One region of the Streptomyces sp. NPDC006516 genome, then DNA from elsewhere that is predicted to be linked to it. Evidence: riboswitches for the same ligand, from Rfam matches in the RefSeq annotation. Region 1 holds a riboswitch; each other region holds the start of a gene.
What was found. A riboswitch is a leader RNA that binds a small molecule or an ion and turns the genes downstream of it on or off. The one in region 1 is predicted to bind cobalamin.
Positions count from the first base shown of each region.

Region 2: linked by a shared signal. The riboswitch ahead of ABZY45_RS27070 (energy-coupling factor ABC transporter permease) and the one ahead of ABZY45_RS05675 (cobalamin biosynthesis protein) in region 1 are both predicted to bind cobalamin.
Region 3: linked by a shared signal. The riboswitch ahead of cobN (cobaltochelatase subunit CobN) and the one ahead of ABZY45_RS05675 (cobalamin biosynthesis protein) in region 1 are both predicted to bind cobalamin.
Region 4: linked by a shared signal. The riboswitch ahead of ABZY45_RS10420 (ribonucleoside-diphosphate reductase subunit alpha) and the one ahead of ABZY45_RS05675 (cobalamin biosynthesis protein) in region 1 are both predicted to bind cobalamin.

Region 1 covers NZ_JBEXPD010000001.1:1,287,251-1,291,051, reverse strand. Annotated here, with positions in the region: gene ABZY45_RS05685 (inorganic phosphate transporter) at 1-1,132, shown strand, start outside; gene ABZY45_RS05680 (hypothetical protein) at 1,145-1,366, shown strand; cobalamin riboswitch at 1,515-1,644, shown strand; gene ABZY45_RS05675 (cobalamin biosynthesis protein) at 1,776-2,720, shown strand; gene ABZY45_RS05670 (cobyric acid synthase) at 2,717-3,801, shown strand, end outside.
Region 2 covers NZ_JBEXPD010000012.1:47,643-51,443, forward strand. Annotated here, with positions in the region: gene ABZY45_RS27065 (DUF2470 domain-containing protein) at 1-568, shown strand, start outside; cobalamin riboswitch at 1,628-1,832, shown strand; gene ABZY45_RS27070 (energy-coupling factor ABC transporter permease) at 1,862-2,569, shown strand; gene ABZY45_RS27075 (energy-coupling factor ABC transporter substrate-binding protein) at 2,569-2,937, shown strand; gene cbiQ (cobalt ECF transporter T component CbiQ) at 2,944-3,693, shown strand; gene ABZY45_RS27085 (ATP-binding cassette domain-containing protein) at 3,690-3,801, shown strand, end outside.
Region 3 covers NZ_JBEXPD010000007.1:100,361-104,161, forward strand. Annotated here, with positions in the region: gene cobN (cobaltochelatase subunit CobN) at 1-1,376, opposite strand, end outside; cobalamin riboswitch at 1,410-1,565, opposite strand; gene cobG (precorrin-3B synthase) at 1,747-3,048, shown strand; gene ABZY45_RS20420 (precorrin-8X methylmutase) at 3,094-3,720, shown strand; gene cobJ (precorrin-3B C(17)-methyltransferase) at 3,723-3,801, shown strand, end outside.
Region 4 covers NZ_JBEXPD010000002.1:927,006-930,806, forward strand. Annotated here, with positions in the region: gene ABZY45_RS10420 (ribonucleoside-diphosphate reductase subunit alpha) at 1-2,045, opposite strand, end outside; cobalamin riboswitch at 2,184-2,321, opposite strand; gene ABZY45_RS10425 (N-acetyltransferase) at 2,362-2,862, opposite strand; gene mctP (monocarboxylate uptake permease MctP) at 3,080-3,801, opposite strand, start outside.

The sequences.
Region 1 (3,801 bases):
CAAGCCGAAGACCGCGGTGGCCATGTCCGCCGTCCTCAACCTCGTCGGCGCCTTCCTCTCGGTGGAGGTGGCCAAGACGATCTCCGGCGGAATCGTCGACGAGGGCAACCTCAGAACCGAGGTCATCTTCGCCGCGCTCGTCGGCGCGATCCTGTGGAACCTGCTGACCTGGCTGGTCGGCCTGCCCTCCAGCTCCTCCCACGCACTCTTCGGCGGCCTCATCGGCGCCGCGGTCATGTCCGCCGGCTGGTCCTCGATCAACGGCGGCACCGTCGTCACGAAGATCCTGCTGCCCGCGATCGCCGCGCCCCTCGTGGCCGGTATCGCCGCGCTCCTGGCCACGAGGCTGACGTACCGCCTCAACCGGAAGATGACCGACGAGGCGCAGCTCAAGTCGACGGCCAAGGGGTACCGCGCCGGTCAGATCGCCTCGGCCGGTCTCGTCTCGCTCGCCCACGGCACCAACGACGCGCAGAAGACCATGGGCATCATCACCCTGGCCCTGGTGACCGGCGGCGTCCTCGCCCCCGGCTCGAACCCGCCGGTCTGGGTCATCGCCTCCGCCGGTATCGCCATCGCGCTGGGCACCTACCTCGGCGGATGGCGCATCATCCGCACCATGGGCAGCGGCCTCACCGACCTGCGTCCGCCGCAGGGCTTCGCGGCCCAGACCAGCGCGGCCACGGTCATCCTGGCCTCCTCGCACCTCGGCTTCTCCCTCTCGACCACCCAGTCCTGCTCCGGTGCCGTCATGGGCGCGGGCCTCGGACGCAAGGGGGGCGTGGTCCGCTGGTCCACCGCCTCCCGGATGTTCATCGCCTGGGGTCTGACGCTCCCGGCCGCCGGTCTGGTCGGAGCGGGCGCCGAGTTCCTGACCAAGCAGGGCTCCTGGGGCGTCGCGGTGGTCGCCGTGCTGCTCGTCGTGGGGTCCGGCGCCATCTGGCTCCTGTCGCGCCGCAAGCCGGTCGACCACACCAACGTCAACGCGACCGAGGGTGAGCCCGCGGGCGTCGTCACGACCGCCATCGCGGCCGTGAGCCCGCCGCCCGCCGGCGTGAGCGTCCCGGACCTCAAGACCACCATCCACGCCCCGACGGCCGAGACCCCGGCCGAGCGGCCGGCCACGGTGTAAGGACAGATCCACATGAACATCGACTGGGCAGCTCTCGCGTCCGTCTTCGGCGTCAGCCTCGTGGTCACCGTCGCACTGGTCGGCCTCTTCACCCTCGGCATCACGGGACTCGCGAAGCAGGCGTCCACGACGCAGGCCGGCGGTACCGGTGTCCTGGCGCGCACCGGCGCGTACGCCTGCTTCGCGCTGTGCGCGGCGGCGGTGGCGTACGGCATCTACCTGATCGTCGCCTGACCCCTGGGCGGACCCGGCCGGGCCGGACACACCCCGTGTGTGTCCGGCCCGGTGTGCGTCTCAGCACACTGAAGCCCCGCAGGTCAACGGCAGGTTGACGGGCCTTCGTGGGGCGTGGTGGACTGCCGGAGCCATTTACGGCGACAGGAGAGGAAGCCGGTGCGAATCCGGCGCGGTCCCGCCACTGTCACCGGGGAGCAGCCTCCACACGGAAGTCACGGTCCGCAGACGCGGACTGGAAGGCCGGAGGAACTGCGGATCCGGGAGCCAGGAGACTCTCGTCGCCGGTCACGTCGAACCAGGGCGCGGACCCTGAGTGAGGACATACGCCATGTCTGGCTGCCCTGCGTCGGTCACCGCACCGCCACCCGCCACGAAGGCCCTTCGAGGCGCGACGGCCGGCTGAGCCGTGCGAGCCGACCGCATCTTCGTGTACGGCGCCGCCGCCGGCCTGATCGGCGACCTGCTGCTCGGTGATCCCCGGCGGGGCCACCCCGTCGCCGCCTTCGGGCGTGCCGCTGCGGGCGTCGAGAGCCGGCTGTGGCGCGATCACCGCGGCTGGGGCGCGCTGCACACCCTTGTCTGCGCCGGAGGCGCCACGGCTGCCGCGGCACTGGCCACCCGCGCCGTACGGAACCGCCCGGCCGCCGCCGTGGTGCTGACCGCCGCCGCCACCTGGTCCGTCGTCGGTGGCACGTCGCTGGGCCGCGAGGCGCGCGCGGTCGGCGGGGCGCTCGCCGCAGGGGACGTCGAGGCGGCCCGGGAGCGGCTGCCGCACCTGTGCGGGCGCGACCCGCAGGCCCTGGACGCGCAGCAGATGGCCCGCGCGGTGGTGGAGTCCGTCGCCGAGAACACCTCGGACGCCGTCGTGGGCGCGCTGGTGTGGGGGGCGCTCGGCGGTGTACCGGGCCTGGTCGCCTTCCGCGCCGTCAACACCCTGGACGCCATGGTGGGGCACAGGTCGCCCCGCTACCGGCGCTACGGCTGGGCCTCCGCGCGGCTCGACGACCTCGCCGGCTGGCCCGGCGCCCGGCTGACCGCGGCGCTCGCCGTGGCCTGCGGGGGGCGCCCGCGCGAGGCCGTCCGGGCCTGGCGGGCCGACGCGGACCGGCACCCGAGCCCCAACGCGGGCCCGGTGGAGGCCGCCTTCGCGGGGGCGCTGGGCGTGCGTCTCGGCGGGACCCTGGCGTACGGCGGGCGGGTCGAGCACCGGCCGGTGCTCAACGGGGAGGCCGGCCGCGAGGTGCGGGTCACGGACATCGAACGCGCGGCGCGGCTCTCGCGCCGGGTGAGTGTGCTGGCCCTCGCCGTGTGCGCGGCAGGGCGGCTGGCCATGGGGCGGAGGGGCAGATGAGCGGCGGGCTGCTGGTGGCCGGCACCACTTCGGACGCGGGCAAGAGCGTCGTCACGGCCGGGATCTGCCGTTGGCTGGTGCGCCAGGGAGTGAAGGTCGCGCCGTTCAAGGCGCAGAACATGTCGCTGAACTCCTTCGTCACCCGCGAGGGCGCGGAGATCGGCCGGGCCCAGGCCATGCAGGCGCAGGCGGCCCGGGTGGAGCCGTCGGCGCTGATGAACCCGGTGCTGCTCAAGCCCGGCGGTGACCGCTCCAGCCAGGTCGTCCTGATGGGGAAGCCGGTCGGCGAGATGAGTGCGCGCGGCTACCACGGCGGACGCCAGGAGGCGCTGCTCGGGACGGTCGTGGACTGCCTGGAGCAGCTGCGGGGCACGTATGACGCCGTGATCTGCGAGGGGGCGGGCAGTCCTGCCGAGATCAATCTGCGGCGTACGGACATCGTGAACATGGGCATCGCGCGGGCCGCGCGCTTTCCCGTCCTGGTGGTCGGCGACATCGACCGGGGCGGTGTGTTCGCCTCGTTCTTCGGTACGACGGCGCTGCTGAGCGCCGAGGACCAGTCGCTGATCGCCGGGTACCTCGTCAACAAGTTCCGCGGGGACGTCTCGCTGCTGGAGCCGGGCCTCGACATGCTGCTCGGGCTCACGGGGCGGCGCACGTACGGGGTGCTCCCGTACGCCCACGGGCTGGGCATCGACGAGGAGGACGGGCTGCGCGTCTCGATGCGCGGGACCGTGCGCGAGTCGGTCGTGGCGCCCCCGCACGGCGAGGACGTGCTGCGGGTCGCGGTGTGCGCCGTGCCGCTGATGTCGAACTTCACCGATGTGGACGCGCTGGCCGCCGAGCCCGGTGTGGTGGTGCGGTTCGTGGACCGGGCCGAGGAACTGGCGGACGCCGATCTCGTGATCGTGCCGGGGACGCGGGGCACCGTGAAGGCGCTGGCCTGGCTGCGGGAGCGGGGCCTGGCTGACGCCCTGGTGCGGCGGGCCGCGGAGGGACGGCCGGTGCTGGGCATCTGCGGCGGGTTCCAGGTGCTGGGCGAACGGATCGAGGACGACGTGGAGTCCCGGGCCGGACTGGT
Region 2 (3,801 bases), on a different contig from region 1:
GATGGGCCACATCCACCTGCACGAACCCCAGGAGTCCGGCCCTGCTCACGCCGGCCCCCGCATCCCGGTCCGGCTGGAGTTCACCGACATCGCGCCCACGCCCGTGCGGGACCGTATGCGCGCCCGTGTCACCGTGACCGGGCTGCTCTCGGCGCCGTACAGCACGGAGACGGCGGAGAGCACCTGCATGGAGTTCGGCCAGGCCGTTCTCGACGACCACACGGGACGGACCTTCGTCACGCTGGACGCGTTGCAGGAGACCGAGCCGGACCCGATCGCCACCAGCGAGGCGGGGATGCTGACCCATCTCGTGGACGAGCACGGCGAACTCGTCCCGCTGCTTCTCCGCCTCGTGCAGCCACAGCCGGCGAAGGGCGTCGTGCGCGTCCTGCCGCTCGCCATGGACCGTTACGGGGTGACGCTGCGTTTGGAGTACCCCGGCACCCACCGCGATGCGCGCCTGCCGTTCGCGAAGGCCGTGTCCCGCATCGACCAGGCAGGGCCCCAGATCCACGCCTTGCTGGCGGCCGCACGTCGCGCCTCCCACCGCAATCAGCTGCTGGCCTGATCGTCCGCAGGCGGACCGGAGGCCGCCCGCGCGTGGCGGTGACTTCAGGCCATCCGCACGCGAGGACGATCAGCTCCGGACCGGGCCCGTCCAGTGGTGGTCACACCCTCCACGAGTGCAACCGCACCGATCGTCCAGCCGTCCACGCGAACCGATGCCCCCAGCCATCGGGGCAAGCAGGCTCGATTCGGCTGTAGCCGCGACTCGTACGGCCTGCCGGCTTCCCGGCCCCAGCGACGGTGAGACGTCCGTGGGGAACGGAAGTACATGACCTCCCCGGCTCCCGCGCCCAGAATTCCTCCGCTGTGGGTTCCACTTCCCCCGGGCATGCACCCGAACCGGCGTGAGATCGACGCGAACTCGTCCGCCTGGCTCGACCGGTTCGGCTTGTACTCCGACCTGACGCCGCCTGCTTCCGGGCGTACTCGCAGGGCCAGGTCTGAATGGCCGCCGACAGCGCCCTCCGGGAACACGACGTCACGTCGTTACCCGCGAGACAGGCCGGCAGCCACTGGCCGGACGTCATCTCGTGACAGGTCCGCACCGCCGGGCGCCTTCGCGGGACCGCGAGCACTTCCTCGCAGGGATTCGTCGCGTCATCGCCGGCACACCTCCCCTACAGCGCCCCGAGAGGCACCCCCTCCGCAGGAACGCGTCCGGGGGGCGGCGCACGCCACCCCCCGACGCGTCGGCGCGTCCTCAGGTCTGCGGACGGCTGCCGTGGTTCGCGCCGTTCTTGCGGCGGGCCTTCTTCTTACGACGTCGCTTCGAGGACATCGATCCCTCCTCATCTGTTGCTTTGCGTTCTATGCGCCGGATTGTCGGCTCCGGCGGCCAACCTGCCCCTTACCCATCGGCGGGGCGGCAAACACCCTGCACCGACCCGTACGGGTGGTACGCATCACAGTGCGTGACGATCCGCACGCGGATCGCGCGGGAGGACCACCCCGCGCGGGGTGCCCGCCGAAGCCGCACAGCGGCGCCCACCCTCCTGCCCGCGGCCCTGACCGAGGCGGTTCGCAACTGCCACCCGTTCGCAGGTACGGGCGGGGGCCCGCTTGTCACCGTCCACGGCCTGGCACTAGTGTCACCACGCCTTGGTGAACGGGAAATCGGTGTGATGCCGGTGCGGCCCTCGCCACTGTGATCGGGAAGTCCGGCTCCAGCCCTCACGGGCAGCCACTGGGTCCTCGGACCCGGGAAGGCGGAGCACGGGCGGTGTCACCCGTAAGCCAGGAGACCGGCCAAGGCATTTCAACCATCCACGAGGTGCTGGAGAGGGTCTGCTGAGCCATGCACATAGCCGAGGGTTTCCTCCCCCCTGCGCACGCGATCGCCTGGGGTGTCGCGTCCGCGCCGTTCGTCGTCCACGGAGTCCGTTCACTCACGCGTGAAGTCCGGGAACACCCCGAGAGCACGCTGCTCCTCGGCGCCGCCGGTGCCTTCACGTTCGTCCTGTCCGCCCTGAAACTGCCCTCGGTGACGGGCAGTTGCTCGCATCCCACCGGCACGGGGCTGGGTGCCATCCTGTTCCGCCCACCGATCATGGCGGTGCTCGGCACCATCACCCTGCTGTTCCAGGCCCTGTTGCTGGCCCACGGCGGCCTGACCACGCTCGGCGCCAACGTCTTCTCGATGGCGATCGTCGGCCCCTGGGCCGGATACGCGCTCTACAAGCTGCTGCGCCGGTTCGGCGTCCAGCTGATGGTCGCGGTGTTCTTCGCCGCGTTCGTCGCGGATCTGTCCACCTACTGCGTCACCAGCGTGCAGCTGGCGCTCGCCTTCCCCGACCCGGGCAGCGGATTCCTGGGCGCGCTCGGCAAGTTCGGTTCGATCTTCGCGGTCACCCAACTGCCGCTCGCGGTCAGCGAAGGGCTGCTCACCGTGCTGGTGATGCGTCTTCTGGTGCAGTCCAGCAAGGGCGAGCTGACCAGGCTCGGCGTCTTCCTCACCGGCAAGGGTGACAAGGCCCGCAGGACCGAGACGGAGGCGGTGGCGTGATGACCAGGAACACGAAGATCAACGCGCTGCTGCTGCTCGTCGTGGCCGCGCTGGCGGTCCTGCCTCTGGCCCTCGGCCTCGGCGACGACGAGAAGGAGCCGTTCGCGGGCGCCGACGCCCAGGCAGAGACGGCGATCACCGAGATCGACCCCGGCTACGAACCCTGGTTCTCCCCGCTCTACGAACCGCCGTCCGGTGAGATCGAGTCCGCGCTGTTCGCCCTCCAGGCCGCTCTGGGGGCCGGAGTGCTCGCCTACTACTTCGGTCTGCGGCGCGGCCGACGGCAGGGCGAACTGCACGCCAGGGCTCAACTCGACGCGGCCCATGGCGCGAGCGGTGCCGGAGAGTCCACGGCCCAGGGGGCCTGAGCACACGTGCTGCCGATCGACGCGGCGGCGCACAGCAGTCGCTGGCGCCGCCGCCACCCCCTGGACAAGGCCGTGCTCGGTCTCGGACTCACCGTGCTGGCCGTCTCGCTGCCGCCCTGGCCCGGCGCCGCGCTCGTCCTCGTCACCGCGCTCACCGCGCTCCTGGGCCCGGCAGGGGTGCCCGCCCGCCGGCTGTGGCGGGCGTACCGGGTGCCCCTGGGCTTCTGTGTCACCGGGGCTGTCACGCTCCTCGTGCAGGTCGGGGGCCCCGAGGGGTTCGTCTCCCCGGCCGCCGGAGGGCCGGCCCGCGCCGGGGAGTTGCTGCTGCGGACCTCGGCCGCCTCGCTCGGCGTCCTGCTGTTCGCCTTCACCACTCCGATGTCCGACCTGCTGCCCCGCTTGGTCCGGGTGGGGGTGCCCGCGCCCGTGGTGGACGTCGCCCTGGTGACGTACCGCATGAGTTTCCTGCTCCTCGACGCGGTGCGCCGGATACGGGAGGCCCAGGCGGCGCGGCTCGGGCACACCACCAGGGCCGCCGCCTGGCGGTCCCTGGCAGGCCTCGGGGCGACCGCGTTCGTCCGGGCCTTCGACCGCGCGGCGAAGCTCCAGGCGGGGCTGGCCGGACGCGGATACGACGGCACCCTGCGTGTCCTGGTGCCCGAGGCTCGCGTCTCCCCCCGCTTCGTGGCCGTGAGTGTCGCCGTCCTGGCGGCGCTCTCCGTCCTGACCTTCGCACTGGAAAGGCCGCTCTCATGAGCGATTCGGCACTGCTCGCCCTGCGGGGTGCGTCCTTCGCGTACGAGGACGGACCACCCGTGCTCAGCGGTCTCGACTTCGAGGCGCGCGAAGGCCGTGCGCTCGCCC
Region 3 (3,801 bases), on a different contig from region 1:
ACGATGTCGCCCTCGGGGTTGCGGGACCTGTCGACGAACATCTCGCCGGGTGCCGGGCCCCAGTGCTGCTCGACGGCCTCGCGGAGTTCGGCGGGCAGGGTGGCGAACCAGCGGCGGTAGTCGGCGGCGGGGATGCGGACCGGGTTGCGGGCCAGCTGCTCCTCGGTGAGCCACTCCTGGTCATGGCCGCCGGCGTCGATGAGCGCGTAGATCAGCTCGTCGCCGTCGCCCGAGACCAGGCCCGGAATCTCTTCCTCCGGCCCGAAGTCGTAGCCCTCGGCGCGCAGCCTGCGGAGCAGGGCGACGGCGCTGGCGGGGGTGTCGAGGCCGACCGCGTTGCCGATGCGCGAGTGCTTGGTCGGGTAGGCGGACAGGACGAGCGCGATCCGCTTCTCGGCGGCGGGGATGTGGCGGAGTCGCGCGTGCCGTACGGCGATCCCGGCGACCCGGGAGGCGCGCTCGGGGTCGGCGACGTACGCGGGCAGGCCGTCCTCGTCGATCTCCTTGAAGGAGAACGGGACGGTGATCAGGCGGCCGTCGAATTCGGGTACGGCGATCTGGGTGGCCGCGTCGAGCGGGGAGACGCCCTCGTCGTTCTCCTCCCAGGCGGCGCGCGGGCTGGTGAGGCAGAGCGCCTGGAGGACGGGGACGTCCAGGCCGGTCAGGGCGCCCGCGTCCCAGGACTCGTCGTCCCCGCCCGCCGACGCGGTGGCGGGCTTGGTGCCTCCGGCCGCGAGAACGGTCGTCACGATGGCGTCGGCGGCCCGCAGTTCCTCGACGAGCTCGGGTTCGGGGGTGCGCAGCGAGGCGACGTACAGCGGGAGGGGGCGGGCGCCCGCGTCCTCCACGGCGGTGCAGAGCGCCTCGACGAACGCGGTGTTCCCGCTCATGTGGTGGGCCCGGTAGTAGAGCACCGCCACGGTCGGGCCGTCGACGTCCCGGGCGGTCCGCTCCAGCGGTCCCCACGCGGGGGCCGGGGCGGGCGGCTCGAACCCGTGGCCGGTGAGCAGCACGGTGTCGGAGAGGAAGCGGGCCAGCTGCTCCAGGTTGGCGGGGCCACCGTGCGCGAGGTAGGCGTGGGCCTCGGCCGCGATGCCGATCGGCACGGTGGAGGCGGCCATCAGCTGGGCGTCGGGGGCCTGTTCGCCGGTGAGGACGACGACGGGCCGGCCGGTGGCCAGCACCTGGTCGAGCCCTTCCTGCCAGGCGCGGACACCACCGAGGAGACGTACGACGACGAGGTCCGTGCCGTCCAGGAGCTGCGGCAGGTCCTCGACGGAGAGCCGGGACGGGTTCGCGTAGCGGAAGCCGACCGGACCACCGGAGGCACGGGCGCTCAGCAGGTCGGTGTCGGACGTCGACAGGAGCAGGATCATGCGGCGTCAGCCCTTCCTCGGGGTGTCCACGCCCCGGGCGGTTTGTCGGACGGCGGGAGTTCCTGACTCGCACGGCCTTCGCGGGGCCGGGCTCACAGTGGCGGGACCGCGCCGGAATCTCACCGGGCTTCCTCCCATGTCGCCGTCTGGCGATGGCGGGCCGAACGGACCGCCGCTAGGCATAGTAGGCGTCGGGTGGGGGGGTCTGACCAGACGGCCCCGGCCCGGACGGGCCCGAAGTGCTCCGGCCGGACCGTCCCGAGGCCCGGCAGGGCCCCAGGGTTCTGGCCGGCGGCGTGGGTGCCGGGCCCGTGGTGAGGTGTCCCGTAGGTCACAGTGACCGTAGGGGTGCGTCCCGGTCACGGTCGGTATGCTCGCCGCCATGTCCGCCTCCCCCCTGACGCCCCGGTCTCCGGGCACCGCGTGCACCCGGAGCAGCGGTGACGCGTGCCCCGGCGCACTGCGGCTGCACCGGGCGGACGACGGTGCGCTGGCGCGGATCCGCATACCCGGCGGGGTGCTGACGCCCCGACAGGCGGCGGCGCTGGGGCAGGCCGCCGAGCGGCTCGGTGACGGTGAGTTGCATCTCACGTCGCGGGGGAACGTGCAGGTACGCGGACTCGCCGAGGACTGCGGTGCGGAGCTGGCCGGTCTGCTGAGCCGGGCCGGGCTGCTGCCCTCCGAGCGGCACGAGCGCGTGCGCAACGTGGTCGCCTCCCCGCTCTCGGGGCTGGACGGCCTGGGAGCCGCCGACGTCAGACCATGGCTGACCGAACTGGACCGGCTCCTCTGCACGAGCGACCGGGCCACGGCTCTCTCCGGACGCTTCCTGTTCGCACTCGACGACGGCCGCGGCGACGTGGACGCCCTCGGCGCGGATCTCACACTCATAGGCCACGCCGCCGGTGACGCACTCCTGCGCATCGGAGGCGGCGAGGCCGTCCTCCGCGTCCCCCGCGCCGCCGCCCCCCGCGCGGCGCTCCTCGCCGCCGAGGCCTTCCTGGACGCGGCCGAGGAGACCGGGGCCTGGCGGACGAAGGACCTGCGTGCCGAAGCGGTCACCGCGCTGACCGGCGATGTCGTACGCCGGTTCGGGCCGGCCGGCATCACCTGCGTGACGGGGATCCGGCCCCGGCCGCCCGAAGCCCTGGCCCCGGCCCCCGGACGCGTCCCGGGCCCCCCGCACGAGGCCGCTCTGTCCGTGGGGGTACCGCTGGGCCGGCTCGGCCCTGCGCAGTGGCGGCTGCTGTCCGGCGCCGGTGAACTGCGCCTCACCCCCTGGCGCGGAGCCGTCCTCACCGGGATCCCGCCCGCGCGGGCGGACGAGCTGCTGACCGAACTCTCCGGAGCCGGGCTGATCACCGGCCCCGGCTCCCCCTGGACCGGTGTCGGGGCCTGCATCGGCCGCCCCGGCTGTGCGAAGTCGCTGGCCGACGTACGGGCCGACGCGGGGGCCGCCGTCGGACCCGCTGGACGGCTCCCTGTGTACTGGTCCGGGTGCGAACGCCGGTGCGGCCACCCGCACGGGGAGTGGATCGACGTGGTCGTCACCCCCGGCGGACACCGGATCTCCCATGTGCGGGGAGACCGAAGCACCGAGGCTGCAACGGTCCGGGACGACCCGGCCGCGCTCGCCGCCGCCGTGGCGGCCGCCCGGGACACGCACACCTGACCATCCGGTACGACCCCCCTGTTCGATGAAGAAAGCGACAGCACTGTGCATCAGTACGAGAAGGACGGACCGGCGATCTACCGCCAGTCCTTCGCCACCATCCGCGCGGAAGCGGATCTGGCAGGGCTGCCCGCCGATGTGAGCCAGGTCGCCGTCCGCATGATCCACGCCTGCGGCATGGTCGACCTCGTACGCGATCTCGCCTTCTCGCCGAACGCCGTGGCCGACGCCCGCGCGGCCCTGCGGTCCGGCGCGCCCATCCTGTGCGACGTGGCCATGGTCGCCAGCGGGGTCACCCGGAAGCGGCTGCCCGCCGGCAACGAGGTGATCTGCACTCTGTCCGACCCCGCGGTCCCCGGGCTGGCGGCCGAGCTCGGCACCACGCGCAGCGCCGCCGCGCTGGAGCTGTGGCGGGACCGGATGGAGGGCGCCGTCGTCGCCGTCGGCAACGCCCCCACCGCGCTCTTCCGCCTGCTGGAGATGATCGAGGAGGGTGCCCCGCGCCCCGCCGCCGTCATCGGGGTGCCCGTCGGGTTCATCGGCGCCGCCGAGTCCAAGGAAGCCCTGGCCGCCCACCCGTCCGGGCTCGAGCACCTCGTCGTGCGCGGCAGGCGCGGGGGCAGCGCCATCGCCGCCGCCGCGCTCAACGCGATCGCCAGCGAGGAGGAGTGAGCGTGCCCGAGCAGCAGCGGACCGACGGCACGGGCGCCGGCCCCGGGCGCCTGTACGGGGTCGGGCTCGGCCCGGGTGACC
Region 4 (3,801 bases), on a different contig from region 1:
CACCCGAAGCCCTGCACCGAGCCACTCGCCTCACGGAGTGCCTCACGGGTCCGGGCGTCCCAGACGCCGAGCTTCTTCAGCTCCTCCACCAGGTACGCGTTGACCTGGAGGAACTCGCCACTGAGCGTCTCGCGCTTAAAGAGGTTGGAGACCTGCGGCTCGATGCACTCGTACACCCCGGCGATCGAGGCGATCGTCGCCGTGGGGGCGATGGCGAGCAGCAGCGAGTTGCGCATCCCGCTCCTGGCGACGCGGGCGCGCAGCGCGTCCCAGCGCTCGGGCCAGTTCAGCTCGGTGCCGTAGTGGTCCGGGTGCAGGACGCCACGGGCGGCGCGGGTCTCGGACCAGGCGGGCAGCGGGCCGGACCGCTCGGCGAGGGCGCAGGAGGCCTCATAGGCGGCCAGCATGATCCGCTCGGAGATCTTCGTGGACAGTGCGCGGGCCTCGGGGGAGTCGAACGGCAGGCGCAGCTGGAAGAACACGTCCTGGAGGCCCATCGCGCCCAGGCCCACGGGGCGCCAGCGGGCGTTGGAGCGGCCTGCCTGCTCGGTGGGGTAGAAGTTGATGTCCACCACGCGGTCGAGGAAGGTCACCGCGGTGCGGACGGTGGCGTCCAGCCGCTCCCAGTCGATGGTGCCGTCGGCGACGAACGCGCCGAGGTTGACCGAGCCGAGGTTGCAGACGGCCGTCTCGCCGTCGTCCGTGACCTCGAGGATCTCCGTGCAGAGATTCGACGAGTGGACGACGCGGCCCGGCTCGGCGGTCTGGTTGGCCGTGCGGTTGGAGGCGTCCTTGAACGTCATCCAGCCCTGCCCGGTCTGAGCCAGCGTCCGCATCATGCGCCCGTACAGCTCACGCGCCGGCATCGTCTTGCGGGCCAGCCCCTTCGCCTCGGCCGCGCGGTAGGCCGCGTCGAACTCGTCGCCCCACAGGTCCACCAGCTCGGGGGTGTCCGCCGGGGAGAACAGCGACCACTCGGTGTCCGCGTCGACGCGGCGCATGAACTCGTCCGGGATCCAGTGCGCCAGGTTGAGGTTATGCGTGCGCCGCTGGTCCTCGCCGGTGTTGTCGCGCAGCTCCAGGAACTCCTCGATGTCCGCGTGCCAGGTCTCCAGGTAGACCGCGGCCGCCCCCTTGCGCCTGCCTCCCTGGTTGACGGCCGCGACGGAGGCGTCGAGCGTCTTCAGGAACGGCACGATGCCGTTGGAGTGCCCGTTGGTCCCCCGGATGAGTGAACCCCGGGCCCGGATACGGGAGTAGGAGAGTCCGATGCCGCCCGCGTGCTTGGAGAGGCGCGCCACCTGGTGGTAGCGGTCGTAGATCGAGTCGAGCTCGTCCAGCGGGGAGTCCAGCAGGTAGCAGGAGGACATCTGCGGGTGACGGGTGCCGGAGTTGAACAGGGTGGGGGAGGAGGGGAGGTAGTCGAGCCGGCTCATCAGGCCGTACAGCGCCGCCACTTCCTCCAGAGCCCGCTCGGAGGTGTCCTCGGCGAGCCCGGCGGCGACGCGCAGCATGAAGTGCTGCGGGGTCTCGACGACTTGGCGCGTGAGCGGGTGGCGCAGCAGGTAGCGGCTGTGCAGCGTCCGGAGCCCGAAGTAGCCGAAGCGGTCGTCGGCGCCGTCGGCGAGCGCCTGCTCGACCAGGGCGTCCAAGGCCTCGGCGTGCAGCGCGACGAACTCCGCCGTACGGTCCGCGATCAGGCCTTCGCGGTGTCCCACGGCGACCGAAGCGGAGAAGGAGACGGCGCCCTGTCCGGCCGCCTCGTCCGCCACGGCACGGGTGAGGAGCCGGGCGGCCAGCCGGGAGTACGCCGGGTCCTCGGAGATCAGGCCCGCCGCGGCCTCGGTGGCCAGCGAGCGCAGCTCCGCCTCGTCCGCCCGCGCGCTGCGGCCGCGGAGCGCGGCGGCGGCGACCCGTCCGGGGTCGGTGTCGGGGAGATCGGCCGTCAGGCCGGTCAGGGTCCGCAGCAGTGCGGTCCCGGGCGCGTCGGTCGTGCGGCCTTCGAAATCCGCGGCTGAAACCGGATCGGCTGGCGCGATGGTCACTGGGGCTATCCCTCGCTCGGCTCGGTGCCTGCGGGAGCGGGGCAGCCGGGCACGGCGAAGCCCGTCGAAGGGCGGCACGGAGTGCACGGCGTCCACCGGCCCTCCGCGGGGCCCGGACGTCTCGGCGTCCGGTTCGGTCGAGCCGGACGCACTGTCGACAGGTCTTCGGACTTCGCCGGTGCGCGTGAGCGCACCGGTCACACCGTTGCGGGACAGTTCCGGACTCACACCGGATTCCCCTGCGGCGACAGCGAGGTCGAGCATACATGTGGGGGCTACCGAATGAAGCAGCCCCCACATCTTGTGTCGTGAGGGGTCACAAGGCCAGACGGAAGGTCAGGAGTGGGAGATCGGGAAGAGGGCACCAGTCCCGTTCCGGAGTCCGCTCGAAGCCGAGCCGCCGGTAGATGCGATGGGCACCCAGCATGGCCGGCTGCGTCGACAGGACGATTCCGGTGAGCCCTCCCGCGGCCCGCGCCCGGTCGACGCAGGCCCGCACCAGTGCCTCGCCGGCGCCCCGCCCCCGGGCCTCCGGCGCGACTGCCAGCATCCGGAACTCCGCCTCGTCCTCCCCGGCTATGTCGGCCCACGGGCTGCCGGGCGCGACGTACGTGACGCCTCCCAGCAGCTGTCCCTCGGCGTCCAGCGCCACCAGCACCTCGGCCTCGGCCGCCCGGCGTCCGACCGCGCGGAGCTGTTCCAGATAGGGATCCTCGGCTCCGAAGTCCAGGAGACCGTCGCCGAGATACGCCTGGGCGGTGATCTCGCCCAGTTCTACGTGGTGGGCGGGCAGGACCGGCCTGATCGATACGTCCATGGGCGGAAGTGTGCACCAGGCGGTGGGCGCCGCGCGCACCTGTTTCGCGCCGGGACCCCTCCCGGGGGACGGGGACCAGGCACGACGCCGTTCTGGGGTTCCCGGGGACCCGGCACGACGCCGTCGCGGGTCCCCGGAACGGGTCCCGGCACGACGCCGTCCCGGCAGGAAGAGCCCTGCCGGGACGGACGCCGCACTTCTCACCACTGCCGCGAGGTCAGTGGCCCCCTCCCGGGGCGCCCACCGTGGCCGGCGGGAGCTCCGTCTTGACGCCCGGGTCGCCCACGTCCGCCGTGTAGTCGCCGGGGGAGGTCTCGTCCACGCCCGCCGGTGCCTTCACCGCGTTGAGGACGAAGGTCAGGACGACCACGACGACGACGTTCAGCACGAAGGCGGTGAGACCGATGTAGCCGATCTCGCCGATGCCGGGGATCTCCTTCGAGGACCCGCCGAAGTGCTTCTGGGTCGGGCTGGCCACGCCGTACGCCGCCACCGTTCCGTAGAGCATGCCGACCGCCCAGCCGGCGATCAGTGCCCAGCGGTGGAACCAGCGGGTGAACAGGCCGCCGACCAGGGCCGGCATCGTCTGGAGGATCCAGATGCCGCCCAGCAGCTGGAAGTTGATCGCGACCGTCTTGTCCATGGTGAGGACGAAGGCGAGCGCGCCGACCTTGACCAGGAGCGAGACCAGCTTGGAGACCTTGGTCTCCTGGGCCGGGGTCGCGTCGGGCTTGATGAAGTCCTTGTAGATGTTGCGGGTGAAGAGGTTCGCCGCGGCGATCGACATGATCGCGGCCGGCACCAGCGCGCCGATACCGATCGCGGCGAAGGCCACGCCCGCGAACCAGTCGGGGAACATGTTCTCGAACAGCTGCGGGATCGCCAGCTGTCCGTTGTCCACCTTGACCCCCGCGGCGATCGCCATGAAGCCGAGCAGGG